DNA from 3 places in the Stenotrophomonas sp. STEN225 genome. Region 1 is predicted to be linked to each of the others. Evidence: predicted binding sites of a transcription regulator. Region 1 holds the regulator's gene; each other region holds the start of a gene.
The links. Region 1 encodes HrcA, which represses chaperone genes, less so after heat shock. Its sites were predicted from a motif close to TTNGCACTCNNNNNNNNNGAGTGCNAA; they were not measured.
Positions count from the first base shown of each region.

Region 2: the regulator HrcA is predicted to act here: its motif matches at 2,269-2,295, upstream of ACVOJ1_RS11760 (co-chaperone GroES).
Region 3: the regulator HrcA is predicted to act here: its motif matches at 2,389-2,415, upstream of rpoH (RNA polymerase sigma factor RpoH).

Region 1 covers NZ_JBRRBV010000004.1:38,154-42,651, forward strand. Annotated here, with positions in the region: gene recN (DNA repair protein RecN) at 1-1,284, opposite strand, end outside; gene hrcA (heat-inducible transcriptional repressor HrcA) at 1,399-2,463, shown strand; gene grpE (nucleotide exchange factor GrpE) at 2,527-3,042, shown strand; gene dnaK (molecular chaperone DnaK) at 3,249-4,498, shown strand, end outside.
Region 2 covers NZ_JBRRBV010000010.1:70,944-75,441, forward strand. Annotated here, with positions in the region: gene cutA (divalent-cation tolerance protein CutA) at 1-170, opposite strand, end outside; gene ACVOJ1_RS11755 (endonuclease) at 239-2,029, opposite strand; gene ACVOJ1_RS11760 (co-chaperone GroES) at 2,342-2,629, shown strand; gene groL (chaperonin GroEL) at 2,711-4,360, shown strand.
Region 3 covers NZ_JBRRBV010000010.1:26,906-31,403, reverse strand. Annotated here, with positions in the region: gene ACVOJ1_RS11570 (DUF2247 family protein) at 1-173, opposite strand, end outside; gene ACVOJ1_RS11565 (RHS repeat domain-containing protein) at 180-1,184, opposite strand; gene rpoH (RNA polymerase sigma factor RpoH) at 1,502-2,377, opposite strand; gene ung (uracil-DNA glycosylase) at 2,655-3,368, opposite strand; gene ACVOJ1_RS11550 (response regulator) at 3,365-4,207, opposite strand; gene ftsX (permease-like cell division protein FtsX) at 4,215-4,498, opposite strand, start outside.

The sequences.
Region 1 (4,498 bases):
GCGCAGGGCGCGTGGTGGTTGACCGGCGTTGGCCGCGACCAGGAACTCCACGCGTTCGGCGCCCTGCGGGTCGGGCTTGCCGCCGTCCAGGGGTTCCAGCTCGATCAGGAACTGGCCACCGCCCATGCCCAGCTCGGCAATGATGCCGGTGGTGGTGGTCGACAGCGCGGCCGCAGCACTGCGCCGGCTTGCGCTCAGTGCTTCGGCCTGCACCCGCCAGGCGGCCGCGGCCTTGTCGATCTCGCCGGCCAGGCGCTGCAGCCGCTCGTCGGCGCCGCGCAGCTGCTCCACTTCGGCATGCATGCGCTCGCGCTGCGCGCCCAGTTCGTCCATCGGCACGCGATGCTTGCGGGCAAGGTCGTGCAGGCGGCCGAGACGGCGCTCGTTCTCCTCGAACTGTTCGGGGTCGGCATCCAGGTCGTCGTGCACGCGGTCGAGCAGGGACAGGGCTTCGTGCAGCTGGATCGACGCGTTTTCGATCAGGCTGTCCACCTCGCCCAGGCGCGGGTCGTGTTCGATCAGCCGGGCCAGTTCGTGCCGCACCTGCTGCAGCTGATCCAGCGCCGAGCTGCCCTCGTCGCCGTTGAGCTGGTTGCTGGCGGCCTGGCAGGCGGTCAGCAGCGCGCTGGCATGGGCCTGGCGCCGATGGCTGGCGCCCAGCGCGAGGATCGATTCGGGCTCCAGATCCTCACGGTCCAGTTCGCGCAGCTGATGCTCGAGGAAACCGATACGGTCACTGACGTCGCCCTGTTGCGACAGCGCCAGGGATTCATCGACCAGTGCCTGCCAGGCGGCTGCGGCGCGGCGGACCTGACGGCGCTCTTCCTCGTTGCCGGCATAGGCATCAAGCAGGGCCAGCTGGGAAGGACGCGCCAGCAGGGCCTGCTGTTCATGCTGGCCGTGGATTTCCACCAGCAGCGCGGCCAGTTCGCCCAGCTGGGCGAGGGTGACCGGGCGGCCGTTGATCCAGGCCCGCGAACCGCCGTCAGCGCGGATCACGCGGCGCAGCTGGCACTGGTCCTCATCGTCCAGCTCGTTGTCGGCCAGCCACTGGCGTGCGGCCTGCAGATGCTCCAGCGCGAACTCGGCCGACAGCTCGGCGCGGGCGGCACCGTGGCGGACCACGCCGCTGTCGGCGCGCAGGCCGGACAGGAAGCCCAGCGCGTCGACCATCAGCGACTTGCCGGCGCCGGTCTCGCCTGAAACCACGGTCATGCCAGGCCCGAATTCAAGTTCGGTAGCGCGGACGACGGCGAAATCCTTGATCGATAGGTGTCTGAGCATGGGTCTGGGGGTATCTGAGCCGCGCAACGCTAGCACGCGCACGCGGGCGGTCCAATGGCTTGCCAAGGTGATCCGGCGCCATTATCTAGTCTCCGTGTCTCACAGGTTGATTCCATGCACGGTTCCGCCGACCAACTCGCCCCGCGCGCGCGCCATCTGCTGCGCACGCTGATCGCGCGCCACATCCAGGATGGTGAGCCCGTGGGCTCGCAGACGCTGGCGCGCGTGGCCGGGCTGGAAGTCAGCCCGGCCACCATCCGCAACATCCTCGGCGACCTGGAGGACCTGGGCCTGCTGGCGTCGCCGCATACCTCCGCCGGGCGGATCCCGACCGCGCATGGCTACCGGGTGTTTGTCGACAGCCTGCTGCAGATGCAGCCGCCGGGCGAGGGCGAGCTGGCCCGCTTGCGCCAGGAACTGGCCGGTGGCGGCAGCACCCAGGCCCTGCTCGGCAGTGCCTCCGAGCTGCTGTCGGCGATGAGCCACTTCGTCGGCGTGGTCAGCGCGCCGCGGCGCGAGCAGTTCGCCTTCCGCCAGATCGATTTCGTGGCGCTGGACGGCCGCCGGGTGCTGGCGATCCTGGTGTTCGCCGACAACGAGGTCCAGAACCGGGTGATCGAAACCCGCCAGGACTTCGCGCCGGGCCAGCTGGAGCAGGTCGCCAATTACCTCAACGCCCATTTCGCCGGGCTGCCGCTGGCGGAGATCCGGGCGCGCCTGCTGCTGGAGCTGCGCGATGCCCGCTCCGAGCTGGAGCAGCTGCTGGCGCACAGCATCGAACTGGCCGAGCAGGCCCTGCAGCCCGCGGCCGACGACATGCTGGTGGCGGGCCAGACGCGCCTGATGGGGGTCCAGGACCTGTCCGACCTGGAGCGCCTGCGTGAACTGTTCGAGTTGTTTTCCAGCAAGCGCGAGATCCTGCAGCTGCTGGAGCGGACCATCCAGGCCCCGGGCGTGCGCATCTTCATCGGCGAAGAGACCGGGATGATGCCGCTGCAGGGCGTTTCGCTGGTGACCGCCCCGTATGCGGCCAACGGGCAGGTGCTGGGCGTGCTGGGGGTGATCGGGCCGAAGCGGATGGCCTACGACCGCATGATCCCGCTGGTACAGGCCACCGCCGACGTGCTGGGGGCGGCCTTTTCACCGACCGGACGCGGATCCGGTGCCGCGGACGCTTGAAACGCAGCATCCCGCCCACACTAGGGTGGGTGGAGGCGGGGAGTGACCGCCAGGGACCCAGACATGAACCACGAACATCCAGATTTCGAATCCCAGCAGAGCGCCGCCGACGCGGCCGCCGCAGCAGGCGTCAATGACGAAGTGGAGCGCCTGCGCGCGGAAGTCGAGCAGGTCAGGGCCGATGCGCTGCGTGAGCGCGCCGACCTGGAGAACCAGCGCAAGCGCGTGGCCCGCGACATCGAGCAGGCCCGCAAGTTCGCCAACGAGAAGCTGCTGGGCGAACTGCTGCCCGTGTTCGACAGCCTGGATGCCGGCCTGAAGGCCGCCGGCGACGACCCGCACCCGCTGCGCGAGGGCCTGGAGCTGACCTACAAGCAGCTGCTGAAGGTCGCCGCCGACAACGGCCTGGTCCTGATTGACCCGACCGGCCAGCCGTTCAACCCGGAGCACCACCAGGCGATCAGCCAGGTGCCGGCCCCGGACGCCGCCCCGGGCAGCGTGGTGACCGTGTTCCAGAAGGGCTATCTGCTCAACGAGCGCCTGCTGCGGCCGGCGCTGGTGGTGGTGGCCGCCGACTGAGCGGTCGATCCGGGAGCGGCCGCCGGGCATGGCCCGGCGCTACCCCCGGATCGTCATCGCCGGGCCATGCCCGGCGAACCTTGAACGGCTGAACACAGCGTTCGGGAGATGGCTTGAATGTTCCACGAGCCTCCCCCACATCCCATTCATCCACCGGCCGAGCGGCCGGACTGACATCCACACAGCATTTCTCAGGAGTCTCCCCCATGGGCAAGATCATTGGTATCGACCTCGGCACCACCAACTCGTGCGTGGCGATCATGGACGGCGGCAAGGCCCGCGTCATCGAGAATTCGGAAGGCGATCGCACCACCCCGTCGATCGTCGCCTACACCAAGGACGGCGAAGTCCTGGTCGGTGCCTCGGCCAAGCGCCAGGCGGTGACCAACCCGAAGAACACCTTCTACGCGGTGAAGCGCCTGATCGGCCGCAAGTTCACCGACGCCGAGGTGCAGAAGGACATCGCCCACGTCCCGTACAGCATCCTCGCCCATGACAATGGTGATGCGTGGGTGGCGACCAGCGACGCCAAGAAGATGGCGCCTCAGGAAATCTCGGCCAAGGTACTGGAGAAGATGAAGAAGACCGCCGAGGACTTCCTCGGTGAGAAGGTCACCGAAGCGGTCATCACCGTGCCGGCCTACTTCAACGACAGCCAGCGCCAGGCCACCAAGGATGCTGGCCGCATCGCGGGCCTGGACGTCAAGCGCATCATCAACGAGCCGACCGCGGCCGCGCTGGCCTATGGCCTGGACAAGGGCGACAACAAGGATCGCAAGATCGTTGTGTACGACCTGGGCGGCGGTACCTTCGACGTCTCGGTGATCGAGATCGCCAACGTCGACGGCGAGAAGCAGTTCGAAGTGCTGGCCACCAACGGCGACACCTTCCTGGGCGGCGAAGACTTCGACAACCGCGTCATCGAGTACCTGGTGGAAGAGTTCAACAAGGACCAGGGCATCGACCTGCGCAAGGATCCGCTGGCCCTGCAGCGCCTGAAGGACGCTGCCGAGCGTGCCAAGATCGAGCTGTCCAGCGCCCAGCAGACCGAAGTGAACCTGCCGTACGTCACCGCTGACGCGTCGGGTCCGAAGCACCTGAACATCAAGCTGACCCGCGCCAAGCTGGAAGCGCTGGTGGAAGACCTGATCAAGAAGTCGATCGAGCCGTGCCGCGTCGCCCTGAACGATGCCGGCCTGCGTTCGAGCGACATCAGCGAAGTGATCCTGGTCGGCGGCCAGACCCGCATGCCGAAGGTGCAGCAGGCGGTGACCGAGTTCTTCGGCAAGGAGCCGCGCAAGGACGTCAACCCGGACGAAGCCGTGGCACTGGGTGCGGCGATCCAGGGTGGCGTGCTGGGCGGCGACGTCAAGGACGTGCTGCTGCTGGACGTGACCCCGCTGTCGCTGGGCATCGAAACCATGGGCGGCGTGTTCACCAAGATCATCGAGAAGAA
Region 2 (4,498 bases), on a different contig from region 1:
TCGGCATCGGTAGTGACCTCGCCCTGCCAGCGGTAGGTCGACTGCGCCCCTTCCAGGCGCGTCACGCAGGCGGCCAGGCGCTCGCCGACCAGCGCATGCGCGATGCGCTCGGCACTGGCCCGGTCCGGGCAGGTGGTCAACAGCAGCAGGACGGGATCGACGGTCGGCATGACCGTCGAGTATAGGGCCGCCGCCGGATCAAGGTCCGGCGGCGGCGATGGACCGCTGCGTTGCGCGGTCAGTTGGCCAGCTGGCAGGTCGCCGGCTTGGCCGAGGTGAACAACGCCGGCGTCGCCCACTCGGGGTGGTCGATGAACGGGTTGCGGTTGCCCTGGAAGCTGTAGATCACGTCGTTGCGCGCGCGCTCGGCGTCGTCCGGCGGATCGGACAGATGCCAGTCGATCAGGGTCGAGAGCAGGCCCATGTAGGCCGGCGAACTGCTGGTCCTGACGATCCGGCTGCGGTCGTCGGTCAGCTCCAGGTCCGGCTCGGACTGGCCTGTGGCTGCATCCTTGCCGCCCTCGTAGCGGATCGCCATGTACATCACCGCGCGCGCCATGTCGCCCTTGCGATGGCCCCACACCTCGAAGGTGCCGGTGTTGCCGTCCGGCGTGCGCACCCAGTTGGAATTGCCCGGGTAGCCGCCGCTGCCGCCGCCATGGCCGTTGTTGGCCTCGGTGGCGCGCTCGCCACAGTTGGCATCGCACTTGCCGAACGGCTTGTTGCCGCGGTCGGCATTCCACTGCGCATCGGTCAGGTACAGCATGTGGGTGTCGGTGTAGGGCGCGTAGGGCAGGCCCTTGTCGCCGGTGGTGCTGGCAAAGCCCAGCGAGTTCGGCCAGGTGTGCTCGCGGTTGTAGGTCAGGCCGCTGCCCGTGCCAGCGCGATCGCTGACCTTGGCGTAGCTGCGGTTGCGATAGGCATCGAGGATGCGGTTGGGATTGTTCGGATCCTCGTCGGCGATCTCCAGGATGGTCCAGGTGCTGGTGCCCGACCCGCTGTACGGATAGGCGGTGTGGCCCTTGATGGTCGCGTGCAGCGAGCAGCGCAGCTGGCTCGGGCTGGAGGTGTTGACCCTGGAGTAGTAGCCCGCCGGTACGCCGGGATTGCCCGGATCGGGGTTGCCCGTGGCGCTGGCCACGGTGAAGGCGATGCGGCTGTCGGCAGCCGGATGCGCGCCCTGCAGGTCGGTGATGCGCGCGGCGCGGATGTCGAAGCGGCAGGCCTCACCGGCCACCAGCGCGGTGTTGGTGGACAGCTTCACGCTCCTGCCGCTGGCCGGGTGGGTCAGCGGTACGCTGCCGGAGGCGCCGCAGCTCAGCGCGAAGGCGCCGCTGGCCAGGTTCACCGTCTCGCTGAACACCACTTCCAGATCGGCCGCGGCCGGGAACGTGCTGCTGCCCTGGGCGGGGGTGGTGGTGGACACCGATGGCGGCGTATTGGGACCGGGCGTACCCCCACCGCTGAAGGTCTGGCCGTTGTTGCAGCTGCCGAAGGTCTGCGTCGCCGATTCGGCCCAGGTGAAGTGGGCGTACTGGCTGCCGCTGCCCGTCAGCTGCAGTGAGGTGCCAGGGGCCGTGCTGTTGGTCTCGGCCACCGGAATGTTCTGGCTGGTCATGCCTGCGGCAGGACCGCCGGAGGCAGTGATCGTGCCCTCATAGCTGAGGAACTGGACCACCTTGCCGCTGGCGTCGACCAGCGCGATGCCGTCGTTGGGACCGTTCTGGATGCCGTTGGTCGGATAGCTGACCACGGCCAGGGTGGCGCTGCCGCACCCGGCGGCGCTGCCGGCAGGGACGGCCGTGTTGGCGTACACCGAAGCGGCCGACGGCGTGCTGCCGTTGTAGAGATACAGCCGATAGCCGGACAGATCCTCGCCGGCGGTGGCCACGACCTCGATCGCCTCGCCGACGTCACCGGCTGCGGTGCTGTCGTCGTAATGCAGTTCGTTGATGAAGACCTCGGCCTGGGCCGGCGCGGTGGCCAGGGCCAGCACGCAGGCGGTGGCGAGCGGGGACAGCAATCGCATCGACGACTCCTTGTGATTGGGAATGCGCGGCCGAGCCTAAGGCCGATCCAGTGACACTTTGTCGTAAATGAACGTCAGATATCTGACAGTGCGACGTTGGTCACCTAATTCGGGGCCACCCCACCGCACTGCCGCAGCGTCCGGCGCGGAAACTTTTTTCGCGACGCCCCTTGAAAGCCTCCCGGGGGGCTCCATCTCTGCCGTGCTCCCGACCTTGTCGGGTTTCTTCACGTGCGGTTCTGGCACTCGCCTGGTGCGAGTGCTAACATCGCCGGACTTTTTTAGACCAATCAATCACTTAAGAGGTCTCCTATGAGCATCAAGCCGCTGCACGACCGCGTTGTGGTCAAGCCGATCGAAGCCGACGAAATCTCCGCCGGTGGCATCGTCATCCCCGACTCGGCCAAGGAAAAGTCCACCAAGGGTGAAGTCGTGGCCGTCGGCCCCGGCAAGCCGCTGGACAACGGCAGCGTGCGCGCGCCGTCGCTGAAGGTCGGTGACAAGGTCATCTACGGCCAGTACGCCGGCAGCTCGTACAAGAGCGAAGGCGTCGAGTACAAGGTCCTGCGCGAAGACGACGTGCTCGCCGTCATCGGCTGAGCCCCGCCGCGACCTGTTTCAACCTGATCCCCACATCCCAGCCGCCGGGCACGGCCCGGCGCGACCAATGAGGTAATTGCAATGGCTGCCAAGGATATCCGTTTCGGTGAAGACGCCCGTTCGCGCATGGTGCGCGGCGTCAACGTTCTCGCCAATGCCGTCAAGGCCACCCTCGGCCCGAAGGGCCGCAATGTCGTGCTCGAGAAGAGCTTCGGCGCCCCGACCATCACCAAGGACGGCGTCTCCGTCGCCAAGGAAATCGAACTGGCTGACAAGTTCGAGAACATGGGCGCGCAGATGGTGAAGGAAGTTGCTTCGCGCACCAACGACGACGCCGGCGACGGCACCACCACCGCCACCGTGCTGGCCCAGGCCCTGATCCGCGAAGGCGCCAAGGCCGTTGCTGCCGGCATGAACCCGATGGACCTCAAGCGCGGTATCGACAAGGCCGTCGTGGCTGCCGTCACCGAGCTGAAGAACATCTCCAAGCCGACCGCTGACGACAAGGCGATCGCCCAGGTCGGCACCATCTCGGCCAACTCGGACGAGTCGATCGGCCAGATCATCGCTGACGCGATGAAGGAAGTCGGCAAGGAAGGCGTGATCACCGTTGAAGAAGGCTCGGGCCTGGACAACGAGCTGGACGTGGTCAAGGGCATGCAGTTCGACCGCGGCTACCTGTCCCCGTACTTCATCAACAACCAGCAGTCGCAGACCGCTGACCTGGATGACCCGTTCATCCTGCTGCACGACAAGAAGATCTCCAACGTCCGTGACCTGCTGCCGGTGCTGGAAGGCGTCGCCAAGGCCGGCAAGCCGCTGCTGATCGTGGCCGAGGAAGTCGAAGGCGAAGCGCTGGCGACCCTGGTGGTCAACACCATCCGTGGCATCGTCAAGGTTGTGGCCGTGAAGGCCCCGGGCTTCGGCGATCGTCGCAAGGCGATGCTGGAAGACATGGCCGTGCTGACCGGCGGCACCGTGATCTCCGAAGAAGTGGGCCTGTCGCTGGAGAAGGCCACCATCAAGGACCTGGGCCGCGCCAAGAAGGTGCAGGTCTCCAAGGAGAACACCACCATCATCGACGGCGTGGGCGACAAGGCTGCGGTCGAATCGCGCGTTGCGCAGATCAAGACCCAGATCCAGGACACCTCCTCGGATTACGACCGCGAGAAGCTGCAGGAACGCGTGGCCAAGCTGGCCGGCGGCGTTGCCGTGATCAAGGTGGGTGCGTCCACCGAAATCGAAATGAAGGAAAAGAAGGATCGCGTCGACGACGCCCTGCACGCTACCCGTGCAGCCGTTGAAGAAGGCGTGGTTCCGGGCGGCGGCGTTGCACTGGTCCGTGCGGTCACCGCGCTGGCCGGCCTGAAGGGCGCCAACGAAGACCAGAACCACGGCATCCAGATCGCCCTGCGCGCGATGGAAGCCCCGCTGCGCGAGATCGTCGCCAACGCCGGCGAAGAGCCGTCCGTCATCGTCAACAAGGTCAAGGAAGGCAGCGGCAGCTTCGGCTACAACGCCGCCACCGGTGAGTTCGGCGACATGCTGCAGTTCGGCATCCTGGACCCGACCAAGGTGACCCGTTCGGCGCTGCAGAACGCGGCCTCGATCGCTGGCCTGATGATCACCACCGAAGCCATGGTTGCCGAAGCTCCGAAGAAGGACGAGCCGGCCCTGGGCGGCGCCGGTGGCATGGGCGGCATGGGTGGCATGGGCGGCATGGACTTCTAAGGTCTGCGTTGTTCCCGATGAAGTGAAAAACCCCGCCGCAAGGCGGGGTTTTTTTGTGGGCGTTGGCTTGTCTCATAAGCCCCTGTTCGCAGAGACCTGGTGGTCGTATGATGCAGTAGGCTCCCGGGGCTAGCAGCT
Region 3 (4,498 bases), on a different contig from region 1:
ACCCCTTCAAGCCTTTCAATCAAGGCGTTCAGATTGAACTTCTCTTCCAGTTCCTTCTGCTCCGACGCGCACTGCTTCACAACCTCAAAGTCAATCAGATGGCGCCCCAGTGCCCATGCCACCTCGGTCTGATTCCAGGGTCCATAGGGTTGAATAGAGTCATACGTTCTCATGGACACTCACTTCTTGTTTGGTATTCCGTTCATGCTGCCACCTTCCACAAATCTTTGATGGGTCAAGTCGCCAGCCTTGTCGACTATGTATTCAAATCGACCGGCCTTTCCATTGAGTTCACCTGGCAGCTGCGTCAGAGTGCGGACCACGCCGTCACCCCCTGTCAACGGAGTATGAACACCCGCTTCTGCAGCCGTCTCTCGCATAAAGGTCGCCGAATTGTGCCCAGCGTCGGCTTTGAGTGCACTTCCCACAGGTCGGGAATTCAGAAGTGCCCGACCTTCAACACTCAGAGCTTTGGATGCCGCCACACCTGCTCCACCGGCACCTGTAACTCCTGCGATATCAGCAGCGATACTGGTAGCTGCTGATATGACACTTGGATTGGCCATCGCAACCATGCCAGCTTCGATCAGCACTGGGGCAGCCATTGCCGCTGTAACAGCGATTGCGGCCGGTCTCATCGGCTCGTATACGGCGCCATTTCCGGCAGCAATATCCCTCCGATGCTGCTCAACGAATCGCTCTGCGGCCTGCCTTCCATCCGCATCGACGAACCTGTAGGGATTCCCGTTCGCGTACCGATACCTATTGAACTGCTCAACTGGCTTTTGGTGAGCGGTGACTGGGTCCACTGACAAAAACACACCCAATTGTGGATCCATGTAGCGCTGTTGCATGTAGCTCAGCCCTGTGGCCGAGTCACTCACATGTCCGGCGTACCCAGGTCCATCCGTGACCTGACCGCCTACCACGGCCCCGTAGGGCTCGTAGTCATATCGTTTGATGACGTTGCCGTTGGCATCGCTTTCGGCCACAACCGAGCCGAGGGCATCAGTGTGAATGTATGTGATCGTTGTCTGGGCGATTGCGGATGGTGACAGGCCAAGGCCCATCAGCAGCAGGCAGCACAGCCAGGCGCCTATGACACCAAGCTTGCGAGTTCGATCTTCAAATGCCCCGAAGCGGGTCGACACACCGCCTGCAGTTCCCCCGAACCTGCGCATCATTCCAATCCATGAAAGAGCCTTGAAGCAAGGCTTGGCATTCATAGCACAGGAAGGCAGTGATCGGAGTCCAACTCCAGGACTGAGGCCAAAGGGACCATTCTGAATTGGACCAGGCCCTTGGCTATAAACCTCGCGAGGGCTTGAACGGCCACCGGAAGCGCATGACTGCCAGCCATGGGCTGGTACTACTGAAGCAGCCGATCAGCGGCCTGCATTACCAACTGCCATGCCGGCCGAACAAAAAAAGCCCCAACCAACGCCGGGGCTTTTCATCAGAACGGGTTCCGGAAATAGGAACCGAACCTAAGATCCATGCCTTACGCGGTGAACAGCGCCTTCATCTTCTTCAGGGCATTCGCCTCGACCTGGCGGATGCGTTCGGCAGACACGCCGTACTCGTCTGCCAGTTCCTGCAGCGTCACCTTGCTGTCCGCATCCAGCCAACGGCGGCGGATGATGTCGCGCGAACGCGCATCCAGTTCGGCCATGCCTTCGCGCAGCAGCTGCAGCTGGTTGTCCTCGCTGTCGGCACGCTCGTAGGCCATCGACGGATCTTCATCGTTGGCCACCAGGTATGCGGCCGGCGACGGCGGCGCATGATCATCATCCTCGTCGCTGGGCGCATCGAAACCGATATCGCGACCGGACAGGCGCGACTCCATTTCCATGACCTCGCGCTCGGACACGTTCAGATCCTTGGCCACCGCGCTGACTTCCGCGGCGTTCATCCAGCCCAGGCGCGTCTTCGACTTGCGCAGGTTGAAGAACAGCTTGCGCTGCGCCTTGGTGGTGGCGACCTTGACGATGCGCCAGTTCTTCAGGATGAACTCGTGCATCTCGGCACGGATCCAGTGCACGGCGAAGGAGACCAGGCGCACGCCCATGTCCGGGTCGAAGCGCTTGACCGCCTTCATCAGGCCGATGTTGCCTTCCTGGATCAGGTCGCCCAGGGCGAGGCCATAGCCGTTGTAGCCGCGGGCCACGTGCACCACGAAGCGCAGGTGCGAATGCACCAGCTCACGGGCAGCGTCCAGATCGTTGCCGTCGCGGAAGCGACGGGCCAGGTCCTGTTCGTCATCGACCGACAGCACCGGGATCTGGTGCACGGCACCGATGTAGGCGTCCAGCGAACCGAGCGCACTGGGAATCGGGAGATTGTTTGCCACAAGGGCAGTAGAGGTGTTCTGGCTCATAGGCACCCATCTTAGCAGTCCGGGATTTGGACTGCTAAAGGAGGAAAAAGTTCCAGCATCCTATTGATGCAACACTGGTCCCAAACAGAGCCCTACCGTAGCGCGATTTGATGACAGTGGCGAGCGCGCTTTTCGGGATTCACAATCCCTTGGAATTCAACCAATTACCTGCTGGAAACCGGCCGATTCCGGTCAAGCGGAGCTGAACGGGCCGTTCCGGAGGCCCATTCAGGCCAGGAAACGTTGCCCGGTGTTCAGGCCCGGCCGCCTGTGGAGGTCAAAGCGCCGCGCGCGGCGGCAGCGCCCAGTCGATCGGCGCCTGCCCGCGACGCTGCAGATAGTCGTTGGCCATCGAGAAATGCCGGCAGCCGAGGAAGCCACGATGGGCCGACAGCGGCGAGGGATGCGGGGCTTTCAGCACACGGTGGCGCCGGGTATCGATGACCTTGCCCTTCTGCTGCGCGTAGGCCCCCCAGAGCATGAACACCAGGCCTTCGCGTTCGCGGTTGAGCACATCCACCACGTGGTCGGTGAAGCCTTCCCAGCCGCGGCCCTGGTGGGCGCCGGCCCTGCCCTCCTCCACCGTCAGCACGGCATTGAGCAGCAGCACGCCGCGCTGCGCCCACGGCACCAGGCAGCCGTGATCGGGACGGGGGATGCCGAGGTCGCCCTCGATCTCCTTGTAGATGTTCAGCAGCGATGGCGGCACCGGAACGCCGGCGGGCACCGAGAAGCTCAGTCCGTGCGCCTGGCCGCGCCGGTGGTACGGGTCCTGGCCCAGGATCACCACTTTCACCTGTTCGAACGGCGTGGCGTCGAACGCCGCGAAGATCTGCGGCCCCGGCGGGAACACCGCCGCGCCGGCCGCCTTGCGCTGGCGCAGGAAGGTGGAGAGTTCGCGCATCTGCGGCTGCAACAGGTAATCGCCGACCTGCTGCTTCCAGCTCGGTTCCAGCTGGATCGTCGGGGTGTCCACTACGTCATCGGTCATCGCAACAGGGGTCCATCGTTCAAGCGGGCCAGGCGCAGCTGGAACAGCACCTTGGTCACCAGCAGGCGCTCCTCGATCGGCTTCAGCACCAGATCATTGGCACCGGCCTGCAGCAACCCGGTCTGGTTGTGTGGATTGCCGTCGCCGGTCATCACCAGCACCGGCAGTCGGCGTTTGCCGTAGCCGAAATCCACGCGCACGCGCTGCACCACGTCGCGTCCGCTCAATTCGCCCTTCAGGGTGACGTCGGTCAACACCAGGTCGATGCGGTGGCGGCTGCGGCCCAGCGATTCGGCCGTGAGCAGGGTGAAGGCCTCTTCGGCACTGACCACGTGCAGCACGTTGAGCTGCTGGCGTTCGAGCATGCGCTTGGTCGCCTCCGCCACCACCCGGCTGTCCTCGATGTAGAGGATGGTCGCCCCGGGAATGGTCTGCGGCTGCACATAGCCACGGATGAACGTCGCCAGCGCCTCATGGCCCAGCGCCTTGTCGAAATAGTCGGTGACGTACTCGGTGAAGCGCCGCTGCTCCAGATGCTGCTGCGCATCGCCGGAGACCACGATCACCGGCACGTACGCCTGGCCGGCAGCTTCGCGGACCGTCCGCGCCAGCGCCAGGCCGTCGCCGTCACGCAGGGTCAGCGAGGTGGTGACCAGGTCCACCGGCCCCTGCGCCAGCGCCTGCTGGGCATCCTCGATGCTGTCGCAGCCGATCACCTCCACGCCCGGCAGATCACGCTGCAGCACGTCGGCGATCAGCTTGCGCACCAGTTTGGAACCGTCGACCACCATCACCCGCGTAGCGGGCCCTTCAAGGTGCTTCAGCGCTTGCGGTTGCATGCCGGTCTCAGGTGTCGGTCGGGCGGGTCTGGCGGAGGAAGTGGCCGGTGACCAGCCACGCGCCCAGCCATCCCAGCAGCAGCGTGCCCAGCAGGACCAGGCTGCCATGCAGCAGGTCCAGGCCGTGCAGCACGAACGGGCTGCCGTAGCTGCGTGACAGGTCAGCCAGCGGCGCGCGCAGGGCGGCGCCGGCAACACCGATCAGGGCCAGCGCCACCGCGCCGGCGCCCAGCCCGTACCAGGCGCCCAGATACAGGAAGGGCCGGCGGATGAAGCCATCGCTGGCGCCGA